Regions from separate parts of the Shewanella sp. SM32 genome, predicted to be linked through region 1. Evidence: predicted binding sites of a transcription regulator. Region 1 holds the regulator's gene; each other region holds the start of a gene.

The links. The regulator LexA, encoded in region 1, represses DNA repair genes until DNA is damaged. The targets are predictions, from matches to a motif close to TACTGTATNNNNATACAGTA.
Region 2: recA (recombinase RecA) is a predicted target of LexA. The motif match lies at 1,888-1,907, and genes of this name have one in related genera.
Region 3: L5M10_RS03255 (YebG family protein) is a predicted target of LexA. The motif match lies at 2,486-2,505, and genes of this name have one in related genera.

Annotation. Positions count from the first base shown of each region.
Region 1 is NZ_JAKKRO010000030.1:23,915-28,206, reverse strand. Features, by position in the region: gene coxB (cytochrome c oxidase subunit II) at 1-1,326, opposite strand, end outside; gene L5M10_RS13395 (cell division inhibitor SulA) at 1,730-2,242, opposite strand; gene lexA (transcriptional repressor LexA) at 2,239-2,859, opposite strand; gene plsB (glycerol-3-phosphate 1-O-acyltransferase PlsB) at 3,020-4,292, shown strand, end outside.
Region 2 is NZ_JAKKRO010000018.1:19,157-23,448, reverse strand. Features, by position in the region: gene L5M10_RS09580 (regulatory protein RecX) at 225-695, opposite strand; gene recA (recombinase RecA) at 713-1,780, opposite strand; gene mutS (DNA mismatch repair protein MutS) at 2,183-4,292, shown strand, end outside.
Region 3 is NZ_JAKKRO010000005.1:40,270-44,561, reverse strand. Features, by position in the region: gene L5M10_RS03270 (PqiB family protein) at 1-1,072, opposite strand, end outside; gene L5M10_RS03265 (paraquat-inducible protein A) at 1,059-1,676, opposite strand; gene L5M10_RS03260 (paraquat-inducible protein A) at 1,678-2,310, opposite strand; gene L5M10_RS03255 (YebG family protein) at 2,517-2,816, shown strand; gene L5M10_RS03250 (GAF domain-containing protein) at 2,834-3,292, shown strand; gene proQ (RNA chaperone ProQ) at 3,573-4,202, shown strand; gene prc (carboxy terminal-processing peptidase) at 4,231-4,292, shown strand, end outside.

The sequences.
Region 1 (4,292 bases):
GGGGAAGGCGGGTGGTATTCCTGCACCTGTCACTTGATGGCAGGCAGCACAGAAGGTCGCGTAGACAGTTTCACCTTCGGCCATGAGGGCGTCATGGCTGAGTGTGGGGAGGCTTGCGGGATCGACTGCAGCTGAGACGTCTTTTGCAGGAGCGGGTGTCGGGGTTGTACTGCTTGGTACCGCGGCGGATGTTTGTGCAGAATTGCCGTTCATGTACTCGTTGACGTCTTTGGCTTGCACTGCATCTCCAGTATTATTGCCCCAAGCATTACGCTCGTAGGTAGTCACTGCCGCGATTTCTTGTGCAGTCAATTGTTTACTAAACGCTTGCATGGCTGTACCCGTTTTACCGTTGAGCACAATTTCAAGGTGGCCGCTGAGCGGTCCCGTTGCAATCGGGCTACCTTTAAGGGGCGGAAATACGCCTTGCAATCCTTCGCCATTGGGCTGGTGGCAGGCTGCGCAGTGCCCGAGGTAAACTTGTTCGCCTAGAGTCATCAACTCTTCTTTACTTAGGGTTTGTGATAAAGCGGCTTGAGCGGCTTCAGCCGCAGCACCTGCGGCTTGTTTTTGCTCTGTGACCCAAGCCTCAAACTCGGCTTCGGGTAAGGCTTGTACTACGATAGGCATAAAACCATGGTCTTTACCGCAGAGTTCGGCGCATTGACCACGATAAATGCCGGGTTTGTCGATGCGAGTCCAGGCCTCATTGATAAATCCAGGGTTGGCATCTTTCTTAATGGCAAAGGCGGGTACCCACCAAGAATGGATGACATCCTCTGAAGTCATCAGAAAGCGGATTTTGCGGTTTATCGGTAGAACGAGCGGTTTATCGACTTCCAATAGATAGTTTTCACCCTTGGTTTCGGTGCCTTCGATTTGTGCTCTGGGTGTTGTCAGTATGCTATAAAAATCAATATCTTGATCGAAATAGCTGTAATGCCATTTCCATTGGGACCCCGTCACTTTTACGGTGAGATCGGCGTTACTGGGATCTTCCATTGCGATTAAAGTTTTTGTCGCTGGAATCGCCATTAAGATCAAAATGATAAATGGCAGAATCGTCCAAGCGATTTCAACTTTAGTGCTTTCGTGAAAGTGGGACGCGACAGCGCCTTTGGATTTTCTGTGGTTGATCATGGCGTAAATCATGACGCCAAAGACCACTAGGCCTATTGCGCAGCAGATATACAAGATGGTCATGTGCAAGTGATAAACCTTGCCACTGATCTCGGTCACGCCAGGGGTCATGTTGAACCGCATGTCTGCGGCGGTCAACGGTGGTGCGAAAAGCACCACGAGTAAACAATACAACAATTGCTTCACAAGACTTCTCCTCTGCCAATTGCGAATAGCAACTACAAAGAAGAGCAACACAGTAAGTCTCAACTCTATGCAAACTCTTCAGTTCCCAAAAAAGCTTTTTTGACTTCAACGTGCGTTGGCGGCTGTTACTTTTAATCAAGTATTGTTACTGCTGGTAATTAGCCACGCTGGCACATACTGCTGAAATAAATCTGTTCTCTATTTTTAGTGGCGCTTCGAGTTCGATAAATACTCGATTCATTGACCACGGAAGGTGATATATCATCACCGACTTAACCAACCATACTTGCTGTTTAAATATTGATCAAGATCACTTATTTATCTAATTATCTGAAAAATTGCCAAAAAAAAGCCTCACATTCATAGGTGAGGCGGCTTTCAAGGTAAAAAATTAAATGAATATTTAGTGTACAGCGCTAAAAAAAGATTGCTGACCGAAGAGATTGCCTTGCTCAATGCGTACGTCGGCATGTAAGTGACTGTTTACGTCTTCAAGCACTATGCCCATAGCTCGGGCACTTTTAGCCACGATTTGTAGGCGTCGATTATCCCGCGCATCTAATGATTGAGTCCAAGTAATGACTGCACTGGACGTACCACTTGTCAGGGCTTTTTCCATCGCCCACAGGGTTTCGACTTCATCTTTAGCATGTACCAGCAAAACTCTATCCATACGCACACCTGCGCTGGCAAGCATTTGCTTGTAGCCAATACTTGGTGGGTTGATGAGCACTAACCAACGGCCCTGTTGGCTTAACTGAGCGAGTTGTGCACTCAGATGAATTAATTCTTGGCGACCTTGAGTCTTAGTTGGCATACAGGCGATAGGCGCATGGTGCCAGTCATAGTCGGCATCACGGACTTCATCGAGCCACAAGCCCGGATGGCGGGGGGCATTGCCAAGTAGTTTATTCATAGCCAATCTCCATTACGGATCACACCGACGGCGAGTCCTTCAATTGTTAAACTTTGGAAGCCTAAATCCACTTTAATCGGGGAGTAATCTTCATTTTCGGCATGTAGATAGACCACATTACCTTTTTTTTCGAAACGTTTAACAGTGACATCGTCATCGACTCTAGCGACAACCACTTGACCATTTCTAGCTTGTTCTACTTTATGAACTGCCAGCAAATCACCTTCGAGAATGCCGATATTCTTCATGCTGTCACCCTTTACTCGCAGTAAAAAATCGGCGGCGGGATGGAACATGCTTGGGTCGACTTGGTAGTACTGTTCAACATGTTCTTGGGCGAGGATAGGTTCACCTGCGGCCACTTGGCCGATGAGCGGTAAACCTGTTTCAGTCAAATCTTCGATTTCCGCAGGCAGACGAATGCCTCGAGATGTGCCTGGCATGATCTCAATGCAGCCCTTTTTTGCCAACGCTTTAAGGTGTTCTTCAGCCGCATTGGCGCTCTTAAAACCTAAACGGGTTGCGATTTCTGCCCGAGTGGGTGGCATGCCAGTATCGGCAATATTTCGTTTAATTAGCTCTAAAATTTCAGCTTGGCGTGGCGTCAAAGGTCTCATGGTGTTTCCTGTTTTTCTATACAGTTACTGTTAGTATATACAGTATTATTTGCAGCGCAAGTATTAACCACTTTTTAGCTATGTTGGAGAGAATTAGCGAATATTGCCCATAGTCTGGTATTCTATCGGGCTAGTAAACGCACTTAATTGCATAAGAATAATGCCTAAACACGACTCTCTTTGGTTGAAATCATTACGTTGGATCCAAAAACACTTAGTGCACACTATTGTGGTGCCTCAGGATCCCTTTGCCGATCTGAATCTGGATGCTTCCAGACCCCTTGTTTATGTGATGAAAACTGAATCCCTTAGTGACATAGCTGCTTTGAGCGAAATAACGGCTAAGTTAGGTTTACCAAGCCCTTATGAGCCTCTAGTGGCTAATGGTGTGACTGCGCCTCGGGTTGTCTGTCTTCAAGGACGTAAGCCACTGTTTGGCGAACGTGCTGGTAATGAGCCTTTCCTCGAATGCTTTATGCGTTTGTTAGCCGTGCATAAGGAACGTCCTGAATTGGATATTCAACTGGTGCCCGTGAGCTTGTATTGGGGTCGCACGCCAGGGAAAGAAGACGACACTATGAAGGCGGCCGTATTTGAGCGGGAAAACCCGACTTGGTTGCGCAAGTGCTTGATGATTCTGTTCTTAGGTCGACATAACTTCGTGCAGTTTTCGAATGCCGTATCCCTGCGTTACATGGCTGACGAACATGGCACCGACATGGGGATTGCCCATAAGTTAGCACGGGTTGCGCGCGTGCATTTCCGTCGTCAACGTAAGGTAATGACAGGGCCTGTGCTGCCAAACCGCCAAGCACTGTTTCATTCGTTACTCAAATCTGAGTCGCTGCGCAAAGCGATTCAAGAAGAAGCCGCCAGTAAAAAGATTTCTGAGACCCAAGCGCGCGAGACGGCTATTGAGTATCTCGATGAAATCGCTGCCGATTACTCAGACAGTTTAGTGCGTATTGCCGAGCGTTTTTTAACTTGGCTGTGGAACAAGCTTTACAGCGGGATCAACATTAAAGGCGCCGAGCAAGTTCGGCAGTTACACCACGATGGCCACGAGATTGTTTATGTGCCTTGCCATCGCAGCCACATGGATTACCTGCTGTTATCGTATATTTTGTATTATCAAGGCATGGTTCCGCCGCACATTGCTGCCGGCATTAACCTCAATTTCTGGCCCGCGGGACCTATGTTCCGTCGCGGTGGTGCCTTCTTTATCCGCCGTAGTTTTAATGGCAATAAGCTGTACACCGCAGTATTTCGTGAGTATTTAGATCAGCTGTTTGCTAAAGGTTATTCGGTGGAATACTTCTCCGAAGGTGGCCGTTCACGTACTGGCCGTCTGTTGGCGCCGAAAACTGGCATGATCGCCATGACGATGAACAGTGTGCTGCGCGGTATCGAGCGTCCAGTCACGCTAGTGCCTG
Region 2 (4,292 bases), on a different contig from region 1:
CCAGTCTTGATTGGTGATATACACATCAGGAATTTAATATTTTAGCGTGAATCGCCCACACCAGAGTCACTAGAAGCAAAACGACAGGATAAAGCACAAATAAAGACGGTGTAAGTTTATCGCGGCACGGACAATATTTAAGCAAGTGAGTCTAATGTGAAGTATGAAATTGACAATACCCATTGATGATATTTAGATGAGCTTTTACAGTCTTAGCTCCAAATTTAATAATCTTCATCGAGATCATTGGGATCTGAATCTAGTGCGTAAGTGATTTGATCGTAGCTAAAGCCTTGGCCCATTAAAAAACGCACTCGTTTGGCCTTTTCCTTTGCGATCAGATCCCGAGCTTTAGAGCCCTTCACTTCTGTCACACGGGGAATGCCGTATTTTTTGGTGGCTTTATCTTTTGCTAGCTCAAACCAATCACAATCACAATTAACCAAAGCGGCTTCAATGCAGTCTTTAGATAAGCCTTTCTGTGCGATTGCTTGGCGGATGCGTATTGCACCGTGGCCTCGACTGATGTGGCTACGCACCAACAGTTCGGCATAACGAGCATCATTAATAAAACCGGAGGATTCGCAAGCATCGAGTACAGGTTCGATATCGTTAAGTTCGAAACCTTTTTCGAGCAATTTATCGCGGATTTGTAAACGGGAATAATCGCGGCGCGCTAACAGCGCGACCGCAATTTGATGGGCTGACTGACTCAGAATACTTCGCCTGTCTCTAAATCAATATTGTCCTCAGTACTATCATCAGCTTTGGCAGCCAAGGCACTCGGATTACTCAAAAGCAACTCACGTAGCGTCTTGTCAATTTCAGCAGCAATAGCAGGGTTTTCAGTCAGATATTTGCCAGCATTAGCACGACCTTGGCCGATTTTATCGCCTTTATAACTGTACCAAGCGCCCGCTTTTTCAATCAACTTATGGGCTACGCCTAAGTCTACTAACTCACCAGTACGGTTAATACCTTGGCCATAAAGGATTTGGAACTCAGCCTGCTTAAACGGCGCTGCAACCTTGTTTTTCACCACTTTAACGCGAGTTTCGTTACCGACCACTTCATCGCCGTCTTTAATCGCACCAGTGCGGCGAATGTCTAGACGAACAGAAGCATAAAACTTCAGCGCGTTACCACCGGTTGTCGTTTCTGGGTTACCGAACATCACACCAATCTTCATCCGAATTTGGTTGATGAAGATAAGTAAGGTGTTAGATTGCTTTAAGTTACCCGCAAGTTTACGCATAGCTTGGCTCATCATACGCGCCGCTAGGCCCATGTGAGAATCACCAATTTCGCCTTCGATTTCAGCTTTAGGCGTTAATGCCGCCACTGAGTCGACTACGATAACGTCAACAGCACCTGAGCGAGTTAAAGCATCACAAATCTCAAGCGCTTGCTCGCCAGTATCCGGTTGCGAACACAGCAGGTTATCAATATCTACGCCCAATTTTTTAGCATAAATAGGGTCTAGTGCATGCTCTGCATCGATAAAGGCACAGGTTTTGCCTTCACGTTGCGCTGCCGCAATCACTTCTAAAGTCAGTGTTGTTTTACCTGATGATTCAGGACCATAGATCTCAACGATACGACCCATTGGCAAACCGCCAGCACCTAAAGCAACGTCCAGAGACAGAGAACCGGTAGAAATGGTCTCAACATCCATAGAGCGATCTTCGCCCAGCTTCATGATGGAGCCTTTACCAAATTGTTTCTCAATTTGGATCAATACCGCAGCAAGTGCTTTCTCTTTATTTGGATCGACCTTCATTCCTGTTCCCTCATCAAGACAAGCATTAAGCTGTCAAAAGTGATATTCAATTTACAAACGGGTAATTCAAAAAGCCGCGCTTTTTGTCTTAATTCTGCTGACTAGTATACTGTACAATCATACAGTATCAAGACCTGTGACTGAATTATTTTTAGCTGATAGGATTTTTAATATGGCCAAGGTTTTAGCGAATATCAAATCAGATAATAGCTCCCTTTGATCAATATCCATCGTTAAGGGCTCAATTTTCGCTAAATTATTGCTAAGATTGGCGCAACAAATTTTGCGTGGTCTTTTTAGCTGAAAATTGTACAGCAGTCTTCCGCTTCCATAGCGCTTAATCACCCTTAACCACACAAACTGTATCGCCTTTAGGCAGCCACAACGGACGATAACGATTTAATGAATGTAATTGATACCGATGATTTAGAAAAACATACTCCTATGATGCGTCAGTACTTGACGATGAAAGCAGAACATCACGATATGTTGCTGTTTTATCGCATGGGTGACTTCTACGAGTTGTTTTATGACGATGCTAAACGCGCTTCTGAGCTGTTAGGCATTTCACTCACTGCGCGCGGTAAAAGTGGTGGCGATCCTATTCCGATGGCGGGGCTTCCTTACCATGCTGTGGAAGGCTATCTTGCAAAATTAGTTCAAATTGGTCAATCAGTTGCGATTTGCGAACAGATTGGCGATCCCGCGACATCTAAAGGGCCAGTAGAACGTAAAGTGGTGCGAATTGTCACGCCAGGCACTTTAACCGACGAAGCGTTGCTACAAGAACGCCAAGACAATCTGTTAGCCGCGGTTTATCAAGGTAAAGTTGGTTTTGGTTATGCCACATTAGATGTTTCATCCGGACGTTTTGTGATTGCAGAGCTCGACACGCGAGAGTCATTAGAAGCAGAATTGCAACGCACTAATCCCGTTGAAATTCTCTACAGTGAAGACTTTGGCGAACTAGGTCTACTTAACGGTTTTAAAGGTAAACGTCGTCGCCCTGAATGGGAATTTGATTACGATACGAGTATCAAGTTACTGCTAGCTCAGTTTGGCACTAAAGACTTACATGGTTTTGGTATCGCAGATGCACGTTTATCACTGCAAGCTGCGGGTTGCTTGATGCAATATGTCAAAGACACACAGCGCACGGCACTGCCCCATATCAATGCCATTATCCGCTTCAATCAAACCGATAGCATAGTACTCGATGCGGCAACTCGCCGAAATCTAGAACTCACTCAAAACCTTGCCGGTGGCCGCGATAATACCTTAGCCGCAGTATTAGATAACACGGCAACGCCTATGGGCAGTCGTATGTTACAACGCTGGATCCATCAGCCTCTGCGAGATCCTAAGCAAATTAAGGCGCGCCAACAGGCGGTGACTGAACTCCTCGATACCGCAGCCCACGAAGGTTTGCATGAGCAGTTAAAGGCACTTGGCGATATCGAACGTATCATGGCAAGGTTAGCCCTGCGCACTGCCCGTCCAAGGGACTTTGCACGTTTACGTCAAGCTCTGGGCTTATTGCCTGAATTACAACAGAGTTTAAGTACACTGAGCGCGCCGCACACGACTCAATTGCGTCAACACTTAGGCGAGTTCCCCGCTGAGCAAGCCCTACTTGAGCGCGCGATAGTCGATAATCCACCTATGCTTATCCGCGATGGCGGGGTGATCCGTGAAGGCTACAACAGCGAACTAGATGAATGGCGCGGTCTGAGCGAAGGAGCGAGTGATTACTTAGTACAACTTGAAGCCAGAGAAAAAGAACGTACTGGCATCAATACACTTAAAGTCGGCTATAACCGCGTACACGGCTATTACATCGAAGTAAGCCGCCTGCAATCCTCACAAGTACCGCTCAATTATCAACGACGCCAAACACTTAAGAATATGGAGCGTTATATCACGCCTGAACTTAAAGAATACGAAGAAAAAGTCCTCTCGAGCCAAGGTAAAGCCCTGGCACTCGAAAAGCAGTTATGGGAACAGTTATTCGATCTTATTCTGCCGAAATTACATGAATTACAGGCTTTTGCTAGAGCTGCGGCTGAGCTTGATGTACTGAGTAACTTTGCCGAGCGTGCCGAAACCTTGGGCTACACTTGTCCAGAGCTGAGCCAAGATATCGGCGTACAAATAGACGCAGGTCGCCATCCAGTGGTGGAGCGTGTTAGCCAAACGCCGTTTATCGCTAACCCAGTAATCTTACATAATCAACGACGTATGTTGATTGTGACTGGACCTAACATGGGCGGTAAATCAACCTATATGCGCCAAGTCGCCTTGATTACACTGATGGCCCATATTGGTTGTTTTGTTCCAGCAGATCGCGCCCTGATTGGCCCGATTGATCGCATCTTTACCCGTATTGGCGCATCAGACGATCTGGCCTCTGGCCGCTCAACCTTTATGGTAGAAATGACTGAAACTGCCAACATCCTGCACAATGCCACTGCCAGTAGTTTAGTGTTAATGGATGAAATCGGCCGTGGAACAT
Region 3 (4,292 bases), on a different contig from region 1:
TGATCACGCTACCTGTCAGTAAACGTTCTGGATTTTTAATGCCTGAGAGGGAAATATCAGCACCTTCAAGCCAAAACACGCCGTCGTTAGTTAACAGTGAACCGTATTGAGGTTCAAACTTAGCCACGGCTGTAACACCATTAGACGTGAGTTGTTTACTTAAAATACTGCCAATGCTCATGCCGCGATAAACGATGCGGGTACCTTTGTCGACACCGTTAGCGTCAGCCATGGTCAGGTTTATTTCTATGCCGCCAAGGGCAGTGGTTTCTGAATCATAAAGCGAAAAAACGTCACCGTTTTTAGCTATGTCTGCTTTATCGTCAGAGCTGAAACTCACGCCGCCAGCCAGAATGGATGCCAAACTCTCTGAACTGACTTTAACTCCAGTTAGTGAAGCATCAATTTTGACGCCAGAAACATTCCAAAAGTGAGAATTTTTCTTCACTAATCGCGCGTATTGCTCTTGAATGAAAGCGCTGATAATGACTCTTTGATTGCCATCTAAACGATAGCTGACCACGCTACCCACGGGGATTTGGCGGAAAAATATTGGCGAGCCAACATCGAGTGAACCGAGTTTATCGGAGGTCAATTCGACCATCACACCTTCTGAGCCGATTTGCATCGGCGGCGGTTGGCGTTCTGCTTCAAAAAAGGTCGAGGCATTACCTTTCCCTGGTTGGATAGCAATATAGTTACCCGAAAACAGCGCATCTAAGCCTTCAACACCTGTAATACTTGCTTTAGGTGTGACAAGCCAGAAGAGGGTTTCTTTATTCAAAAAAGGCTTAGCGCGGTAGTCCATCATGACCTTGACGTTCACGCCTTTGAGATCGTCATCTATGCCAATGTCTTTAACTTTACCGACAGTCAAACCTTGGTATTTGACTAAGGTTTTACCCACATCAATCCCTGTGGCGCTCGGAAAGTGAATTTGAATTTCAACCCCCGATTCTTTAATGCTCTTAATGCCCAGCCAAGCACCTAATGCCAACGCGACAATAGGAAGCAGCCAAATGGGCGAAAAGAGTTTTTTCTTTACAACTTTCGGCGATTCAATTTGTGTCATCTTGAGGTTCCAATCGATCCCAGAGTAAACGAGTGTCTAAAACTTTTGCGGCTAACTGAGTTAACAGAATCACCAAGGCAAATGCGGTAGCCGCAGGCGCGGGTTTCGCGTCGAGTAATTGTCCCATGTTCACTAATGCCACTGTGATTGAGATGACAAATAAATCGAGCATTGACCAGCGGCCAATCCATTCGATGATGTGAAAACCCACCATCAATTTCTTTTTTGAAATCGGGATATCAAAGCTTATCGCACACAGATAAATGGATAAGCCGATGATTTTAATCCATGGTACTAAAATACTGGCGGTAAACACTATGATGGCAATAGGCAGCATATCTGAATGCACTAAATGCAAAATGCCTGAAAAAATGGTGTCGTGCCGCACTTGCCCTTGATTGGTCAGCATAGTGATAGGGTAAATGTTGGCTGGCACCAGTAAGATGGCAGCGGTAATCAACAAAGCCCAACTTTTTTGCAGGCTGGAATAGTCTCTGACGTGCAACTCAGTTTCACAGCGCTGACAGTGCGTGAGTTCACTGCTGTTGAGTTGGCGACACACTTTACAGAGACATAGGCCGATATCTTTACCTTGTTGTTTCATATCAGCTATGACCTTCCAATAACGTCCACATATGTTCTAAGTCGTATTCTCTTTGTAGAAACAAGGTCACGAGAAACAGCATAGTGAAGCAAAATGTGCCCATACCAAAATAAATGTCCGAAAAATCAGATAGCTGAAATGATGAAACTAAGAAGCTGATCACATAAATTTCCAGCATAGTGAGTTGCGATAAGACGCCATGAAATTTTAACAACTGCTTCAATGAGTTACGCCAAAAAAGGCTACTCAATCCCCATTTCACAATTAAAATCTGTGTCAATATCGATAACAGTAATAAGCCTGGACCTATCACAGCTGCGGCAAGTACGGCGACACCTACAACCCAATAGCCTTGGTCAAATACTGCAAATGCCCCTTGGAAAACCGTAGTAGTACGAATACTGCCGAAAAAGTGGATCTCGAGTACGGGTAAAAAATTGGCAGGGAAATAAAACACTAATGCCGAAATACATAGGGCTAACATACCATTCACAGAGCAGTATGGCGTGTCATAAAGTGCAGTGCTGCAACGAGGACAGATTGCTCTAACGCCGCTAGGCAAGGCACGTTTGCGGACTGCTAAATCGCAGGAGCGGCATAGGGTTACTGAATTTTCTGCTGCGTTTTCATGCATATAAAAATATATATTAGCCTAATAGGAGTAATAACAGCGAGATCGGTGCAAAGTGTCGTGCTAGTTAGCTGTTAAGCCACGTCTAGCGCTTTATAATCTTGGCAACGAAAGTACGCTAATAATATCAGATTAATCAGAACACTTGCATCACAAGTTCAATCTATGTCACTCTAGTTACTGTATATAAAAACAGTGCGAGGGCAGTCATGGCAGTAATAACACAGTTTGTCGTGGTCAGAGAAGGGGTTGAAAAGATGACATTCACATCTAAGAAGGAGGCTGATGCCTACGATAAGATGCTCGATATCGCCGATAACCTTATCCCCTTCATTCAAAAAGCTGATTTGGGTATAGATGAAAGTGTGGGCGAAAAGCTCGCATTCTATTTTGCTAACAATAAAGATGAGCTGACGAACTTGCTTAAAGGCGCCGTTCAGGTTAATAGTACGCCAACGAATCCGCCTGCAGCGAAAAAAGCGGCTAAAAAGACCGAAGCAGCAGAATAAAATTGTTAGGAAATGTAATGAAATCGAAATTTTATGAGTCACTTAACCGTCAAGCCTTGGCCTTGTTGGAAGGGGAAGACGACCTTGTTGCGGCGATGGCGAATTTTTCAGCCTTGCTCAATGATAATTTAACTGAGCTGAACTGGGTGGGATTCTACGTCATGCGTGGTGAACAACTGGTACTTGGCCCGTTTCAAGGTAAAGTGGCTTGTACACGCATTCCGTTAGGAAAAGGTGTGTGTGGTACAGCAGCATTCACTAATCAAACTCAGCGAGTGGCTGATGTCCATCAATTTGATGGTCATATTGCCTGTGATTCTGCCAGTAATTCTGAAATCGTTGTGCCAGTTCGTGCGCAAGGTAACGTGGTTGCCGTGCTCGATATTGACAGTCCTATCTTCGATCGTTTCGATGAAGAAGACCAAAAGGGGCTGGAATTACTGGTTAAAAGTTTTGAAAACTGCCTATTTGATTAATTTGCGTACAATAACGCATAATTCATAGTCGCAATCGGTGGCGTGCGCCTTATAATATGCGCCTGCACGCATTAAGCTGGTTTGATTGGCATGCAATGAATAAGCTTAGTGTTTTGAGCTGTCAAAATTTGTTAAGGTATATTTTTTAACTTTAGTAAACGCGGCTAGGATGCTAATTTGTACGTTGACTCAATATTGAGTTTAACGAAGATAAACGACATGTAAGAAGCTGATATATATCACCTCGAATCGATGTCCCTTTTTGACTGTGGAAGTAATGATGGAATCAACAGAAAAGTTGACCGACACCAATGCAATTTTGGCGTATTTGTATGAAACATTTCCTTTGTGCTTTATTGCTGAAGGTGAAACTAAGCCATTAAAAATCGGATTGTTTCAAGATTTGGCTGAAAGGTTGGCTGATGATTCTAAAGTCAGTAAAACTCAGCTCAGAGTTGCCTTGAGACGTTACACCAGCAGCTGGCGCTATTTAAAGTGCGTTAAAGCAGGCGCACAACGCGTAAACCTGGATGGCGAACCTTGCGGCGAGTTAGAGCAAGAGCACATTGATCATGCTCAAGCCATGTTGAAAGAGAGTCAGGATAAGGCCAAAGCGAAACGTGCAGCACTTGCACCTAAGCCCGCGGCGAAGAAAGCACCTAAAAAGGTGGCTGTTCCTCAGCGTCCTAAAACTGAGCGTCCTGCTAAGCCTGCACCAAAAGCTGCAGCGCCAGTCGTCAATTATGTTCAAGCACAATTGACTGATTTAACGAAAAAACAACGCGTCAATGTTAAATTAGGTATGACACCCGTAGCCGGTGTGATTACTGACATTAACAAGGAAGATATTCATGTTCAGCTTGATAGTGGCCTAACGATTAAAGTTAGAGCAGAACATATCCTGCTGTAATCATTTATTAAAACGGAGTAACTTGTTGATGCGAAAACTCACTTTGGCTACCTCGATCGCCACTGTTTTTGTCGGATTCTCGGCTTGGGC